Regions from separate parts of the Streptomyces thermocarboxydovorans genome, predicted to be linked through region 1. Evidence: riboswitches for the same ligand, from Rfam matches in the RefSeq annotation. Region 1 holds a riboswitch; the other holds the start of a gene.
What was found. A riboswitch is a leader RNA that binds a small molecule or an ion and turns the genes downstream of it on or off. The one in region 1 is predicted to bind thiamine pyrophosphate.
Positions count from the first base shown of each region.

Region 2: another riboswitch for thiamine pyrophosphate. It lies ahead of thiO (glycine oxidase ThiO); the one in region 1 lies ahead of ABD198_RS18750 (thiamine ABC transporter substrate-binding protein).

Region 1 covers NZ_BAAAGU010000038.1:32,295-39,773, reverse strand. The annotation lists gene ABD198_RS18765 (LAETG motif-containing sortase-dependent surface protein) at 1-653, shown strand, start outside; gene ABD198_RS18760 (ABC transporter ATP-binding protein) at 762-1,793, opposite strand; gene ABD198_RS18755 (ABC transporter permease) at 1,794-3,455, opposite strand; gene ABD198_RS18750 (thiamine ABC transporter substrate-binding protein) at 3,470-4,594, opposite strand; TPP riboswitch at 4,673-4,778, opposite strand; gene rlmN (dual-specificity RNA methyltransferase RlmN) at 4,839-5,945, opposite strand; gene ABD198_RS18740 (hypothetical protein) at 6,272-7,306, shown strand.
Region 2 covers NZ_BAAAGU010000027.1:65,573-73,051, reverse strand. The annotation lists gene ABD198_RS14655 (NAD(P)/FAD-dependent oxidoreductase) at 1-973, opposite strand, end outside; gene ABD198_RS14650 (hypothetical protein) at 1,126-1,521, opposite strand; TPP riboswitch at 2,035-2,146, shown strand; gene thiO (glycine oxidase ThiO) at 2,144-3,337, shown strand; partial or broken gene thiS (sulfur carrier protein ThiS) at 3,478-3,678, shown strand; gene ABD198_RS14635 (thiazole synthase) at 3,681-4,475, shown strand; gene pknB (Stk1 family PASTA domain-containing Ser/Thr kinase) at 4,778-6,712, shown strand; gene ABD198_RS14625 (deoxyribonuclease IV) at 6,773-7,479, shown strand, end outside.

The DNA.
Region 1 (7,479 bases):
CCCTCGGAGTCGTCTCCGCATCGGCCGCGCTCGCGCTCTCGGCCACCGGCACCGCTGCCGCCTGCAGCATCAGTGACTTCTCGGCCGAGGCGAAGTGTGTCGGTGACAAAGGTGTCATCACCGTCACCGACGTCGATCCCCTGGGCGTCCCGGCCACCGTCACCGTGTTCCTGGAGAACAACGGCGCCGATGTGAAGAAGATCGGCGAAAAGGTGGTCAAGGGCTCCCGCGACGGCAACACCATCACCTTCGAGGAGGACTGGAAGCCCAACGTCGAGTACCGCATCCACGTCAAGGCCGACAAGTATGTGGACGCGGACATCAAGCCGAACCTGATCACCCCGGCCACGGCGTGCAAGAAGCAGGACGAGGGCAAGGAGGAGAGCCCGAGCCCTGAGCCCACTCCGTCGGACTCCGCCTCGGCCCCGGCCGGGGAGCCCGGCAGCCCGGCTCCGTCGGAGCCGGAGAGCTCCGCCCCCGCGGACACGGCGGACAACGTGCCGTCGCCCGCGGTCGGCGAGTCCAACCTCGCCGAGACCGGCGCCAACTCCAATACCGGCCTGATCGCCGGTATCGCGGGCGCGCTGGTCCTGGTCGGCGGCGGCGCGGTCTTCTTCGGCATGCGCCGCAAGGGTGCGGGCAGCGACCGCTGATTCGCACGGCTCAGAGGTTCTTGAGCAGTTGAGGTGGCCCGTCCCCGGCCGGGGGCGGGCCACCGGCATGCCCGACGGCATTCAGTCCCGTTGCACGAGGGCCGGCCCTCAGTCCAGGACGGCGACCTCCGCAGCGTCGAACTCGACCCCCACCTCGTCGCCGACCTCGGGTGCCGAGCGCAGGGGGCAGGCCGCCTCCAGGCGCGGGGCGTTCTCGGGCTGGAGGTGGACGGCGACATGGGTGCCGCGGAAAGTACGGGCGGCGACCGTGCAGCGCAGCCCCGCGTCGGCGGCGACCAGGCGGACCCCGGCGGGCCTGACCAGCAGGGTGCGGGCACCTGACGGGGCGTCGGCGGGCACCGGGACCTTGCCCCAGGGCGTCACGGCGACCTCCTCGCCGACCGTCGCCTCGACCACGTTCTCGAATCCGAGGAAGCGGGCCACGAACGCGTCCGCAGGCCGCTGCCACACCTGAAGCGGCGTGCCGGACTGGGCGATCCGCCCGTCCCGCATCACCACCACCCGGTCGGCCAGCGCGAACGCCTCGCCCTGGTCGTGGGTCACCGCGAGCACCGTGGTGCCCAGCCGGCCGAACAGCTCGCGCAGTTCGACGACCAGGCGTTCCCTGAGCGAGCGGTCGAGCTGCCCCAGCGGCTCGTCGAGCATCAGCAGCCGCGGGCTGGGGGCGAGCGCCCGTGCCAGCGCCACCCGCTGCTGCTCACCGCCGGACAGCGCGGCAACCGCCCGGCCCCCGGCGCCCGGCAGACCGACGAGGTCCAGCAGCTCCGCCACCCGTTCCGCCTGTTCGCGGCGCGAGGCGCCGCGCATCCGCAGCCCGAAGGCGACATTGCCGGCCACGTCCCGCTGCGGGAACAGCTGATGGTCCTGGAACATCAGCCCGACCCCGCGCTTGTGCGCGGGCACCGCCGACTGGTCGCGGCCGTCGAGCAGGACCCGCCCGGAGTCGAGGGGCTGCAGCCCGGCCACCGCCCGCAGCAGCGTGGACTTGCCGCTGCCGCTGGGCCCGAGGACGCAGACGATCTCGTGCTCGGCCACCGACAGATCCACGGAGTCCAGCGCCGTCCGCCCGCCGAAGCGTACGGTGGCGGCCTGAAGGCTCAGCAGGCTGTCCGCGGGCATCTAGAACTCCCCGGTCCGGTCGGTCCGCAGCCACTCCAGCACCAGCAGCGCCACCGCGCACACGATCATCAGTACTGTCGACAGGGCCATCGCCTGGCCGTAGTTGAGCTCCCCGGGCCGCCCCAGCAGCCGCGCCACCGCCACCGGCAGCGTCGGGTTGTCGGGCCGGGCGATGAACACCGTCGCCCCGAACTCCCCCAGCGACACCGCGAAGGCGAACCCGGCGGCGATCAGCAGCGCCCGCCGCACCATCGGCAGATCCACCTCCCGCCAGGCCCGCCACGGCGAGGCCCCGAGCACCGCAGCCGCCTCCCGCAGCCGTACGTCCACGGCCCGCAGCACCGGCAGCATGGTCCGTACCACGAACGGGACGCCCACCAGGGCCTGCGCCAGCGGCACCAGCATCCAGGAGGCCCGCAGATCCAGCGGCGGTTCGTCGAGCGCGATCAGGAAGCCGAAGCCGACGGTCACCGCGGACACTCCGAGCGGCAGCATCAGCAGCGCGTCGAAGCCGCGCACCAGCCGTCCCGCGTCCCTGCGGGTGAGCGCGACGGCGGCGAGACCGCCGACCACCACGGCGATGGCGGTCGCGGCGAACGCGTACTGCAGCGAGTTGCCGACCGCCTCGATCGGCGCGACCAGGAACACTCCCCCGTCCTCACGGGTCAGCGCCCGGTAGTAGCCGAGGCCCGCCGCGCCGAAGGACCGTTCCACCAGCACCGCGAGCGGCGCCACCAGCAGCACGGCGGCGGTGGCGACGACCGCGCCGAGCAGCGCCCACTGCCCGGCGCCGCGCGGCCGGCGCGCGGTCACCGAGGCGTCCACCAGCCTCAGCGCGCTCTCGCGCCGGCGCACGGTCCAGGCGTGCAGGGCGAGGATCGCGCCGACCGCGACGAACTGGATCATCGTCAGCACGGCGGCCGTGGGCAGGTCGAAGATCTCGGAGGTCTGCCGGTAGATCTCCACCTCCAGGGTGGAGAACGCGGGGCCGCCGAGGATCTGCACCACCCCGAAGGAGGTGAAGGTGAACAGGAAGACCATCAGCGCGGCGGCGGCCACGGCGGGCGCCAGCGCCGGCAGGGTCACCCGGCGCCAGGCCTTGGCGGGCGAGGCGCCGAGCATCCGGGCGGCCTCCTCCTGCCGGGGGTCGAGCTGCGCCCAGAGCCCGCCCACGGTGCGCACCACCACGGCGTAGTTGAAGAAGACATGGGCGAGGAGGATCGCCCACACGGTGGTGTCCAGCCGTACGCCCCACCACTCGTGCAGCAGCCCGCCCCGCCCGACCAGCGCCATGAACGCCGAGCCGACGACGACGGTCGGCAGCACGAACGGCACGGTGACCACGGCCCGCAGCAGCTGCTTGCCGGGGAAGTCGAAGCGGGCGAAGACATAGGCGCCGGGCAGCGCGATCAGCAGCGTCAGGGCGGTCGACACCAGCGCCTGCCAGGTGGTGAACCACAGCACCTGCCGCACGTCCGGCTGCGCCAGCACCTCGGCGAACCGGCCGAGCTGCCAGCTCCCGTCAGTCTTCAGCCCGCGGGCGACGATCGCGGCGACGGGGTAGGCGAAGAAGACGGCGAAGAACGCGACGGGCACGGCCAGCAGGGCCAGCCGTGCCGCCCGCCCCTTCGCCCGCCCCGCCGTCGACGGGGCGGGCGGCAAGGCTGTCCGCCGGTCTACTTCAGTACGAGCGAGGTCCACGACTTGACCCACTGGTCACGGTTGCCGGCGATCTTCGCCGGGTCCATGGTCTCCGGATCCTCGGCCTGCGGCCCGTACTGCGCGAACACCTTCGGCACCTGGGCGTCCTCGCGCACCGGGTAGACGAACATGTTGAGCGGCATGTCCTCCTGGAACCGCTTGCTCAGCAGGAAGTCGAGCAGCGCCTTGCCGCCCTCGGGGTTCCTGGCGTTGTTCAGCAGCCCGGCGTACTCGACCTGGCGGAAGCAGGTGCCCTCGGCGACACCGGTCGGCGCGGTCTTCGGCTTGGACTTGGCGTAGACGACCTCGGCGGGCGGGGAGGAGGCGTAGGACACCACCAGCGGCCGGTCGGCCCCGGCCTCCTTGCCGCCGGCGGAACCGGAGAACTCCTCGTAGTAGGCCTGCTCCCAGCCGTCGACCACCTTCACCCCGTTGGCCTTGAGCTTCTTCCAGTAGTCCTGCCAGCCTCCCCCACGCTCGGCCTCGCTCGCGCGGGAGGTGCCCCCATCGCCGTACTTCGCGGCGGTGCCGAGCAGGAAGCCCAGGCCGGGTGACGAGGTCGAGGCGTTCTCCGTGACCAGCAGGTTCTTGTACTCCGGCTTGATCAGATCATCGAACGTCTTCGGCGGGGTCAGCTTCTTCTTCTCGAACCACTGCTTGTCGTAGTTGACGCAGATGTCGCCGGTGTCGACGGGCGTGACCCGGTGCTTGTCCTCGTCGGCCCGGTACTCGGGCCGTATCGCATCGGAGCCCTTGGCCTCGTACGACTGGAACAGCCCGTTGTCGAGGGCGCGGGACAGCAGGGTGTTGTCGACGCCGAAGAAGACGTCGCCCTGCGGATTGTCCTTGGTCAGGATCGCCTTGTTCACCGCCTGCCCGGCTTCGCCGTCCTTGAGGACCTTCAGCTGGTAGCCGGACTGCTTCTCGAAGGCGGCGACGACGTCCTTGGACACGGCCCACGAGTCGTGGCTGACCAGCGTCACGGTCCTGGACCCGCCGGAGCCGGACCCCTGGTCGTCCCCTCCGGACGAGCCGCAGGCGGACAAGGTGATCAGGCCGAGCCCGGCGACCAGAACCGTGGCCTTCTTGGTGATGCTCACTGAATTCCTCCTGGAGGGACCAGGAAGAGACGCGGCCCTGCCCGGGACACCGGTGGCGTCCCGGGCAGGGTGCAACAGCTTGAGTGGTGACCGATCTCCCTACCCAGAATGACCTGGGCCAGGTTCGGAGGGTCTGCGGCCGGTGCCGCACTCTCAGCGCTGTGGCGCTCCCCTGTCGGATGTTTCTTACGTATGACGTTACGCAGGATATGAAGTTGTCGTGCCTGTGCTGACGCGAGTCACATTACCTCTCGCTCGCGGCGAGCTGACCACACGCCCCGTCGATCTCCTGGCCACGGGTGTCCCGGATGGTCACCGGCACACCGTGCGCGGCGATCGCCTCCACGAACGCCTTCTCGTCCTCCGGCCGGGAGGCGGTCCACTTGGAGCCCGGGGTCGGGTTCAGCGGGATGAGGTTCACATGCACCGGCCGCCCCTTCAGCAGCCGGCCGAGCCGGTCGCCCCGCCACGCCTGGTCATTGATGTCCCGGATCAGCGCGTACTCGATCGACAGCCGCCGCCCGGACTTGGCGCTGTACTCGAAGCCCGCGTCGAGCACCTCGCGCACCTTCCAGCGCGTGTTCACGGGGACCAGGGTGTCGCGCAGCTCGTCGTCCGGGGCGTGCAGCGAGATGGCGAGCCGGCACTTGAAGCCCTCGTCGGCGAAGCGGTGGATGGCCGGCACCAGCCCCACCGTCGACACGGTGATCCCGCGCTGCGACAGCCCGAGCCCGTCCGGCTCCGGGTCGGTGAGCCGGCGGATGGCGCCGACGACCCGCTTGTAGTTGGCGAGCGGCTCACCCATGCCCATGAACACGATGTTGCTGAGCCGCGCGGGCCCGCCCGGGACCTCGCCGTCCCTCAGCGCCCGCATCCCGTCGACGATCTGGTGCACGATCTCGGCCGTGGACAGGTTCCGGTCCAGCCCCGCCTGCCCCGTGGCGCAGAACGGGCAGTTCATGCCGCACCCGGCCTGCGAGCTGATGCACATGGTCACCCGGTCCGGGTACCGCATCAGCACGGACTCCACGAGCGTCCCGTCGAACAGCTTCCACAGCGTCTTGCGGGTGGCGCCCTGGTCCGTCGACAGATGCCGCACCACGGTCATCAGCTCCGGCAGCAGCGCCTCGCGCAGCGGCTCGCGGGACGCGGCCGGGATGTCCGTCCACTGCTCCGGATCGTGCGCGTAGCGCGCGAAGTAGTGCTTCGACAGCTGCTTGGCTCGGAACGGCTTCTCACCGACCGCGACGACCGCCTCCTTGCGCTCGGCGGGCGTGAGATCGGCAAGATGCCGCGGCGGCAGCTTCGCTCCGCGCGGCGCGACAAAGGTGAGTTCTCCGGGCTTAGGCATGGCCGTACCAGTGTCGCAGATCGACTTGGGTGACCTGCGGGTGTCGGCTGCCACGACTGTGGGTCGAGGCCCACTCCCACGAATCCCCCGAAACGCCCCCACACTGCGAGTGTCGTAGGTCACACACATTGCCCGGCCGTCTACGGGCGGGGGCTTGGGCTCGAGGACAGGAGTCGTCGACACACGGGTGCGCGGTCGTTCGCAATTCATATTCCTCCTGGGGCAGGTGAACAGCTGATCGACGTGCAGCGGTGTTCGGGCGAGAGGAGAATTTATGGGAGAGCGGATGCCCGGTCCCCGGCATTCTGCTGGCAGGGAGGTCACTCATGATGCCCATGGAGGAGCCTCGCTGGCTGGTCACCACTGTGGTGCGCGGAGAATGGACCATAGCCACTGCCAAGGCCGCTGCGACGAAAAGAGGGTGTCGCTTTGAAGGCGACAAAGCGGTAAAGGGGCCGGCTCACTTACGGCACATCTACGAAGGGCTCGTACAGAACGTGGCGGCGATCAAGAAGCTCGCCGCCGAATGGGAGAACAAGGGGCATCTCTGGCGGGCACGGAGGTCGACGGAGTACGCGGATGTGGCGATCAGCAATCTGCACGCGGCGGATGCCCATCTCATACAACTCCTGCCGTCCAGACTGCTGAAGGGCGAGATACCCAGAGTCCTCAGCATCGTGCGGGACTATTTGCCACCCGATGACGAGCGGCGCCGGAGGCTGAAGGAGAAGTTCTCCGGAAGGACGAAGGTCCGATGCCTGACCGGCACGGACCGGACTCAGATTTCCTCGGCACTTCGCGGCGCTTATGTGGCGAATGGATATGAGCGGGGAAGAGTCAGGACGTTCTACAGCATCCTTCTGCGCACTTCCCTGACCTTGCTGGCCATAGCCCTGGTGCTGGCCGTTCTGAACATAGTCGTCGGACCGACAATGCTGACGTGCTTCGACGCGGCCGGGACTCGCCCGGTATGCCCGTTGGGTGCCGACGAGAACAGGTACGACGTTCTCCTCATCGAATTCGTGGGCGGCAGCGCAGCGATGATCGGGGCTGTGCAGACGATCTCCAGAATGCAGCGGATCGAGGACCCGTACGCCCTGCACGTCGCGCAGGCCCTCATCAAAGTGTCCCTGGGGACTCTTACGGCCGTTTTCGGGCTCCTGCTGATTTACACCCTTCCCAGAGTCATCATCACGGACTCGTGGAACATCCTCGCGGCCGCGACGGTGTTCGGATACGGGCAGGAACTCTTCACGCACTTCGTCGACAAGAAGGCCGATGCGCTCCGCAGGGCCGCCCTTCCCCGAGCAGCCACACAGCTCCCCAGCGAAGGATCCGATCCGCCCCGCGGGCAGACCTGACAGGTCATGCCCGGCGCACCCCGCCCACCGGAGTGAGTGCTCACTCATTGACGGAGTGAGCACTCACTCCGTACTCGGGTGCCGAGCCGCCCGGGTAGCGGTCGGCGCGGATACGTGCGAGCGAGGGCCCGGACAGCAGACGAGTGAGGGCCCGGACAGCAGACAGCAGTGAG
Region 2 (7,479 bases), on a different contig from region 1:
CGTACACCGCCGGGGGCTCACCGGTTGCCGCGCCGAGGATGTTGGCGGCGACCGTGCGCGACCCCTGCAGCGCGTTGTCCCAGTGGTGGACCAGCAGCCGCTTGCCGTAGCGGCCGGAGGGGAAGGAGGCGCAGTCGCCGACCGCGTACACATCGGGCAGCGAGGTCGCCAGGGTGCGGTCGGCGAGGACGTCGCCGTGCTCCCCGAGGGCGATCCCGGACCCGGCCAGCCAGCCGGTGGCCGGACGGGCCCCGATGCCGACCACCACGGCGCCCGCGGGCAGCCGCGAGCCGTCCTCCAGCACCACCACCGTGCCGGGCTCTACCCGCTCCACCCGCGCCCTGGTGCGCAGCTCGACGCGCGCCTCGGCGTACCAGGCGGCCATCGGGGCGGCCACCTCGGCGGGCAGCGCCTCGGCGAGCGGCCGGCCGGCGGCCTCGACGACGGTGACCGCGCAGCCCGCCTCGCGCGCCGCCGTGGCGAACTCGGCGCCGATCCAGCCGGCCCCGGCCACCACGATGTCGTGCTGCCGGGCCAGCACCGGGCGCAACCGCTCGGCGTCGTCGAGGGTGCGCAGCAGATGCACTCCGGGCACCCCGTCCGCGCCGGGCAGCCGGACCGGCTCCGCCCCGGTGGCGATCACCAGGACGTCGTACGGGACGGTCCCGGCCTCGGTGTCCAGTTCGTGCTCGCCGGGGCGCAGGCCGAACACCTCGCAGCCGAGGCGCAGTTCGATGCCGAGCCCCTCGAAGTCGACGTCGAGGGCGGAGTCCTCGGCCTTGCCGAGCAGGACGGCCTTGGACAACGGCGGCCGGTCGTAGGGCTGGTGGGACTCGGCGCCGAGCAGGGTGACGGTGCCGGCGTAGCCCTGCTCGCGCAGGGCGACCGCGGTCTGCACCCCGGCCATGCCCGCTCCGGCCACCACCACCCGCCCGGGCCCGGACGGCTGAGAACCCTGCGTCTGCTCGCTCACCTGATCACCATAGACCGGTGACGGGTATCGCTTACCTGCGAATGGGCTACGCGACAACCCCGTTACCAGGGATGAAGCACTCGTCGTATGTCGTTGTCTGTCGTCGCCGGCCACCCTCGGACGGCCCACGGACGGCCCAGCGGCGGCTGCATCTAGGGATTGATGCAGTAAGACCAGAAGGAGAACTCGCAGACCCCAGGCGCCAGGTCTCTGCACTCGAGGTGAACGTCGCACCCTTCCCTTTCGGTCGGCTCTTCAGCAAGGAATTGCCGACTTATCCCGAAGCTCTCGAAAACTTCGAAGATCTGCGTCAAGGGAAGGGACATCAGCGGCTTGTAGTTTCCGGACACCATTCCGCCATTGCGAAAGGCCAGGCTGTCGAGGAATTCTTTGAAGTCCTCATAACTGAGGTTTGACAGTGGGTGCTGACGGCTTGCACGCAGGCGCTCGACGTCCTCGGCGGTGCGAGCGAACCAGTCGTCTTCGCCCGCCAGCAGGGCGGCGTACTCCTTTTCGTTCTTCGCCAGCCGACTTCGCTCGATCTCCATGGACTTCATATTGTTTCGCCCTCTCGCGAATCCAGTCAGAGTTCCGTTGGACGTCGTCAGGGAACCGCACATGACCAGTCACCTCAGCGGCGGAGGGGATTTGATCGTTGAAGAGATCGCAGATACTTGCGCCAGGGGCCCATTGGCTCGCACCATACCTAAATACCATTGTCGGCGACGCTGCGCGGACCCGCATCCTGAATCGCATTTCTGTCGGGTGCGGTCTCCTGGGTCATTCATGCGGGTCAGCTGTTACGGCACAACTGCACTGGTCCGGGGGTGCAAACTCCAGGAGGCGCGAACGGCCGTCCATGGCCCCACGGAGGCGCTGTGATGCGGCAGTTCGCGTCCCCCTAGCTCCCTCTGGCTCCCTGCGCGCGTGCGCGTAGGGCCCACCGCCAGGAAACCGTCCGCAAGCTCCTCTGTGGTGTCCCTCCGCCGCCCCTGCGCTCCCCGCCCGGGCTCGCGGAGGCTCCCTTACGGCTGCGATCGGGCGGGGGCTAGGGTGGCGGGTGAAGCACTCGCGGGAGCCCGGACGCACCGGGCTGAGAGGGAGGCTGGCGGCCTCCGACCGTACGAACCTGATCCGGGTCATGCCGGCGAAGGGAGGGGCTGGACGCCCATGTCGCCCACGCGTACGTCCGACGTCCTCGTCATCGGGGGCGGTGTCATCGGTCTGGTCACGGCCTGGCGGGCCGCGCAGCGCGGTCTGTCGGTCACCGTGCTCGACCCCGAGCCGGGCGGCGGAGCCGCCCAGGTGGCCGCCGGGATGCTGGCCGCCGTCACCGAGCTGCACTACGGCGAGGAGACGCTGCTCGGCCTGAATCTCGCCTCGGCCCGCCGCTATCCGGCCTTCGTCGCCGAGCTGGCCGAGGCCACCGGTCACGATCCCGGCTACCGCCGCTGCGGCACGCTCGCGGTGGCGCTGGACGCCGACGACCGGGCACACCTGCGGGAGCTGCACGCGCTGCAGCAGCGGTCGGGGCTGGACTCGCAGTGGCTGTCGGGGCGGGAGTGCCGGCGGCTGGAGCCGATGCTGGCACCGGGTGTGCGCGGCGGGCTGCGCGTCGACGGCGATCACCAGATCGACCCGCGGCGGCTGGCGGCCGCGCTGGTCACCGCCTGCGAGCGGGCGGGTGCGGTGCTGCACCGCGCCTGGGCCGAGCGGCTGGTCGTCACCGGCGGCCGGGCGGCCGGCGCGGTCACCGCGGACGGCACCGAGCTGAGCGCCGGGCAGGTGGTGCTGGCCGCGGGCAGCCTGAGCGGGCGGCTCGCGGGAGTGCCCGAGGAGGTGCTGCCCCCGGTGCGGCCGGTGAAGGGGCAGGTCCTGAGGCTGACCATGCCCGGCGGGCACGGCCCGTTCCTGAGCCGGACGGTGCGGGCGGTGGTGCGGGGCAGCCAGGTCTATCTGGTGCCGCGCGAGAGCGGCGAGCTGGTGATCGGAGCGACCAGCGAGGAGCTGGGCTGGGACACCACCGTCACCGCCGGCGGGGTGTACGAGCTGCTGCGGGACGCCCACGAGCTGGTGCCGGGCATCACCGAGCTGCCGCTCACCGAGACGCGGGCGGGGCTGCGGCCCGGCTCCCCCGACAACGCGCCGCTGCTCGGGCCGACGGACCTGGAGGGGCTGCTGCTGGCCACCGGCCACTACCGCAACGGAGTGCTGCTGACGCCGGTCACCGGGGACGTGATGGCGCACGTCCTGACCACCGGTGGGCTTCCCGAGGAGGCCCGGCCCTTCACGCCCCGGCGCTTCACCGCCGACGCAGTCAAGGAGCAGCCAGTCAGGGAGCAGCCCGCATGGACACACGCATGAGCACGAACCCGAGCACGGACACGAACCCGAGCACGAACCCGAGCACGGACACGAACCCGAGCACGAACCCGAGCACGGACACGAAGACGCGCACGCGCACGGACACCAAGCCGAAGACGAAGACCGGCACGAACCCGGCTCTCACCGTCTCGGTCAACGGCGAGACCCGCGAGGTGGCGCCCGGCACCCGGCTGGACGCCGTCGTGGCCTCGCTCACCGCGGCGCCCTCGGGGGTGGCCGCGGCCCTCAACGAGACCGTCGTCCCGCGTGCCCAGTGGGCCTCCACTCCCCTGTCCGAGGGGGACCGGGTGGAAGTCCTCACCGCCGTCCAGGGAGGCTGATCATGGCCGACGATCCACTCGTCCTCGGCGGTGCGTCCTTCACGTCCCGCCTGATCATGGGCACCGGAGGGGCGCCGAGCCTCGATGTGCTGGAGCGGGCGCTGGTGGCGTCCGGAACGGAGCTGACCACCGTCGCGATGCGGCGGGTGAACCCCTCGGTGCACGGATCCGTGCTGTCCGTGCTGCAGAAGCTGGGCATCCAGGTGCTGCCGAACACGGCCGGCTGCTTCACCGCCGGGGAGGCGGTGCTCACCGCGCGGCTGGCCCGGGAGGCGCTGGGCACCGATCTGATCAAGCTGGAGGTCATCGCCGACGAGCGGACCCTGCTGCCGGACCCGGTGGAGCTGCTGGACGCGGCGGAGACCCTGGTGGACGACGGGTTCACGGTGCTGCCGTACACCAACGACGATCCGGTGCTGGCCCGGAAGCTGGAGGACGTGGGCTGCGCCGCGGTGATGCCGCTGGGCTCCCCCATCGGGTCGGGGCTCGGCATCCGCAACCCGCACAACTTCGAGCTGATCGTGGAGCGGGCCGGGGTGCCGGTGATCCTGGACGCGGGCGCCGGTACGGCGTCGGACGCGGCGCTGGCGATGGAGCTGGGCTGTGCGGGGGTGATGCTGGCGTCCGCGGTGACCCGGGCCCAGGAGCCGGTGCTGATGGCCCAGGCGATGCGCAGCGCGGTGGAGGCGGGCAGGCTCGCGCGACTGGCCGGACGCATTCCGCGGCGGCGTTTCGCCGAGGCGTCCTCCCCGACCGAGGGGCTCGCGGCCCTGGATCCGGAGCGGCCCGCCTTCTGAGGGTCCGGGGCTGACGGATCCACAGCGCCCCCGGCCTCCGGCGGATCCTTGACGGCCCCGGCCTCCGGCGGATCCGTGACGCCCCCGGCCTCCGGCGGATCCGTGGCGGCCCCGGCCTCTGGCCGGTTTCGAGCGGCCCCGGCTTCCGGGGGATCCGGGGCGGCCCCGCCTGCCGGCGGGTTCCGGCGGGCGGCCGTCCGTGCCGCACGGATGTGCGAGACGCGTCACAGCTCCGCTGCAATAGGGCCCTGGACAGGGGTGAACGGGGTCTGGGGGCCGGTTGTGGCTCGTAGACTCCCTGCGTGGACACGACCCTTCAGGACCCTCTGGTCGGGCAGGTGCTCGACGGCCGGTATCGCGTCGACGCCCGGATCGCGGTCGGCGGGATGGCAACGGTCTACCGGGCCCTGGACACCCGCCTGGACCGGGTGCTCGCCGTCAAGGTGATGCACCCCTCCCTCGCCGCCGACGCCTCGTTCGTCGAGCGGTTCATCCGGGAGGCGAAGTCGGTCGCACGGCTGGCCCACCCCAATGTGGTGCAGGTCTTCGACCAGGGCACCGACGGGGCGTACGTCTACCTGGCGATGGAGTACATCGCCGGCTGCACCCTCCGGGACGTGCTGCGCGAGCGGGGCGCGCTCCAGCCGCGGGCCGCGCTGGACGTGCTGGAGCCGGTGCTGGCCGCGCTCGGCGCCGCGCACCGCGCCGGCTTCGTGCACCGGGACATGAAGCCGGAGAACGTCCTCATCGGCGACGACGGCCGGGTCAAGGTCGCCGACTTCGGTCTCGTACGTGCCGTGGACTCGGTGACCAACACCACCGGCACCGTCCTCGGCACGGTCTCCTACCTCGCGCCCGAGCAGATCGAGCACGGCACCGCCGATCCCCGGGTCGACGTCTACGCCTGCGGCATCCTGCTCTACGAGATGCTCACCGGCGAGAAGCCGCACGACGGCGACTCCCCGGCGACCGTGCTGTACAAGCATCTGCACGACGACGTGCCGCCGCCCTCGGCCGTGGTGCCCGGCATGGCGTACGAACTGGACGAGCTGGTGGCCGCCGCGACGGCGCGCTCGGCCGAGATCCGCCCGCAGGACGCGGTGGCGCTGCTCGCCCGCGTCCGCGAGGCGCGCGCCCGGCTCGACGACGAGCAGCTGGACGCCGTGCCGCCGCAGGCCCTGTCCTCGGAGCACGACATCTCCGAGGACCGTACGAGCGTCATCCCCAGGTCGCTGACCGTACCCCGCCCGCTGCCGGTGAACGGGGACGAACCGGACGACGGGGACGCGGGCGACGTGCACCGCACCAGCCGGCTGGCGTCCCCGCCGCTGCCGCCCCGGCGGCGCCCGGCGGTGCGGCGCGGCCCGGTGACCGTGGTGGTGGCGGTGCTGCTGGTGCTCGGCCTCGGCACCGGCATCTGGTACATCAACTCGGGCCAGTTCACCAAGGTGCCGCCGCTGCTGGCGAAGACCGAGCAGCAGGCCCGGGACCGGCTGGCCGAGGAGGGCCTCGAGGTCGGCGAGGTGACCGAGGAGTACAGCGACACCGTGGAGCGGGGCACCGTGATCAGCACGGACCCGAGGGCGGGCGCCCGGATCCGGGGCAACGGCTCGGTGTCGCTGGTGATCTCCAAGGGCCCGCAGCGGGTGCGGGTGCCCGACCTCGACGGCTACCCGCTGGACAAGGCGCGCGCCCTGCTGAAGGAGGAGGGCCTGGAGCCGGGCATGGTCACCCGCGAGTTCAGCGGCACCGTGCCGCGCGGCTCGGTGATCTCCACCGAGCCGGGCAAGGGCACCAAGGTCCGCGGCGGCGCGGCGGTGGCGCTCACGGTGAGCAAGGGCAGCCCGGTGGATGTGCCGGACGTGACCGGCGACGACCTGGCGGACGCGCGGGCGGCGCTGCGGGAGGCCGGGCTGAAGGTGAAGGTGGCTCCCGAGCGGGTCAACTCCGAGCACGAGGCGGGCCAGGTGGCCCGGCAGGACCCGGGTCCGGGCGTCCGGGCGGCCGAGGGCGACACGGTGACGCTGACGCTGTCCAAGGGCCCGGAGATGGTCGAGGTGCCGGACGTGACCGGCGACAGCGTGGACGAGGCCAGGGAGAAGCTGGAGGCGGCCGGGTTCGAGGTCGACGAGGACCGGGGTCTGCTCGGGCTGTTCGGCGACACCGTCAAGGGCCAGTCGGTGCCGGGCGGCGAGACCGCGCCCAAGGGCTCGACGATCACCATCAAGATCCGGTGACATGTGTGGAGATCCGGGGCCCCGGTCCTGGGTCCCCGGCGGTCATGACACCCTGAACGGGTGAAGGATCGTCTCCCCCGCAACCCGGTCGGCGGCCATGTGCCCGTGGCCGGCGGTCTGCACTCCGTCGGCCTGACCTACGCCCGTGAGATGGGCGCCGAGGCCGTGCAGGTCTTCGTCGCCAACCCGCGCGGCTGGGCCACCCCGGTGGGCAGCCCGCGGCAGGACGAGGCGTTCCGGGCGGCCTGCGCCGAGGAGGGCATCCCGGCGTATGTGCACGCCCCGTATCTGATCAACTTCGGCTCCCACACGGAGGCGACCGCCGAGCTCTCGGTCGCCTCGCTGCGGCACTCGCTGCGCCGCGGGCGGGAGATCGGCGCGCTGGGCGTGGTGGTGCACACCGGCAGCGCGACCGGCGGGCGGGAGCGCTCGGTGGCGCTGAAGCAGGTGCGCGAGCGCATGCTGCCGCTGCTGGACGAGCTGACCCGGGACGACGACCCGTATCTGCTGCTGGAGCCCACGGCGGGCCAGGGCGCCTCGCTGTGTTCGCGGACCTGGGATCTCGGGCCGTACTTCGAGGCGCTGGACGCCCATCCGAGGCTCGGGGTGTGCCTGGACACCTGCCATGTCTTCGCGGCCGGCCACGACCTGACCGGGCCGGACGGGATGCACCGGACGCTGGATCAGCTGGTGGACACCGTCGGCGAGGGCCGGCTCAGGCTGATCCACGCCAATGACTCGCTGGACGTGGTGGGCGCGCACAAGGA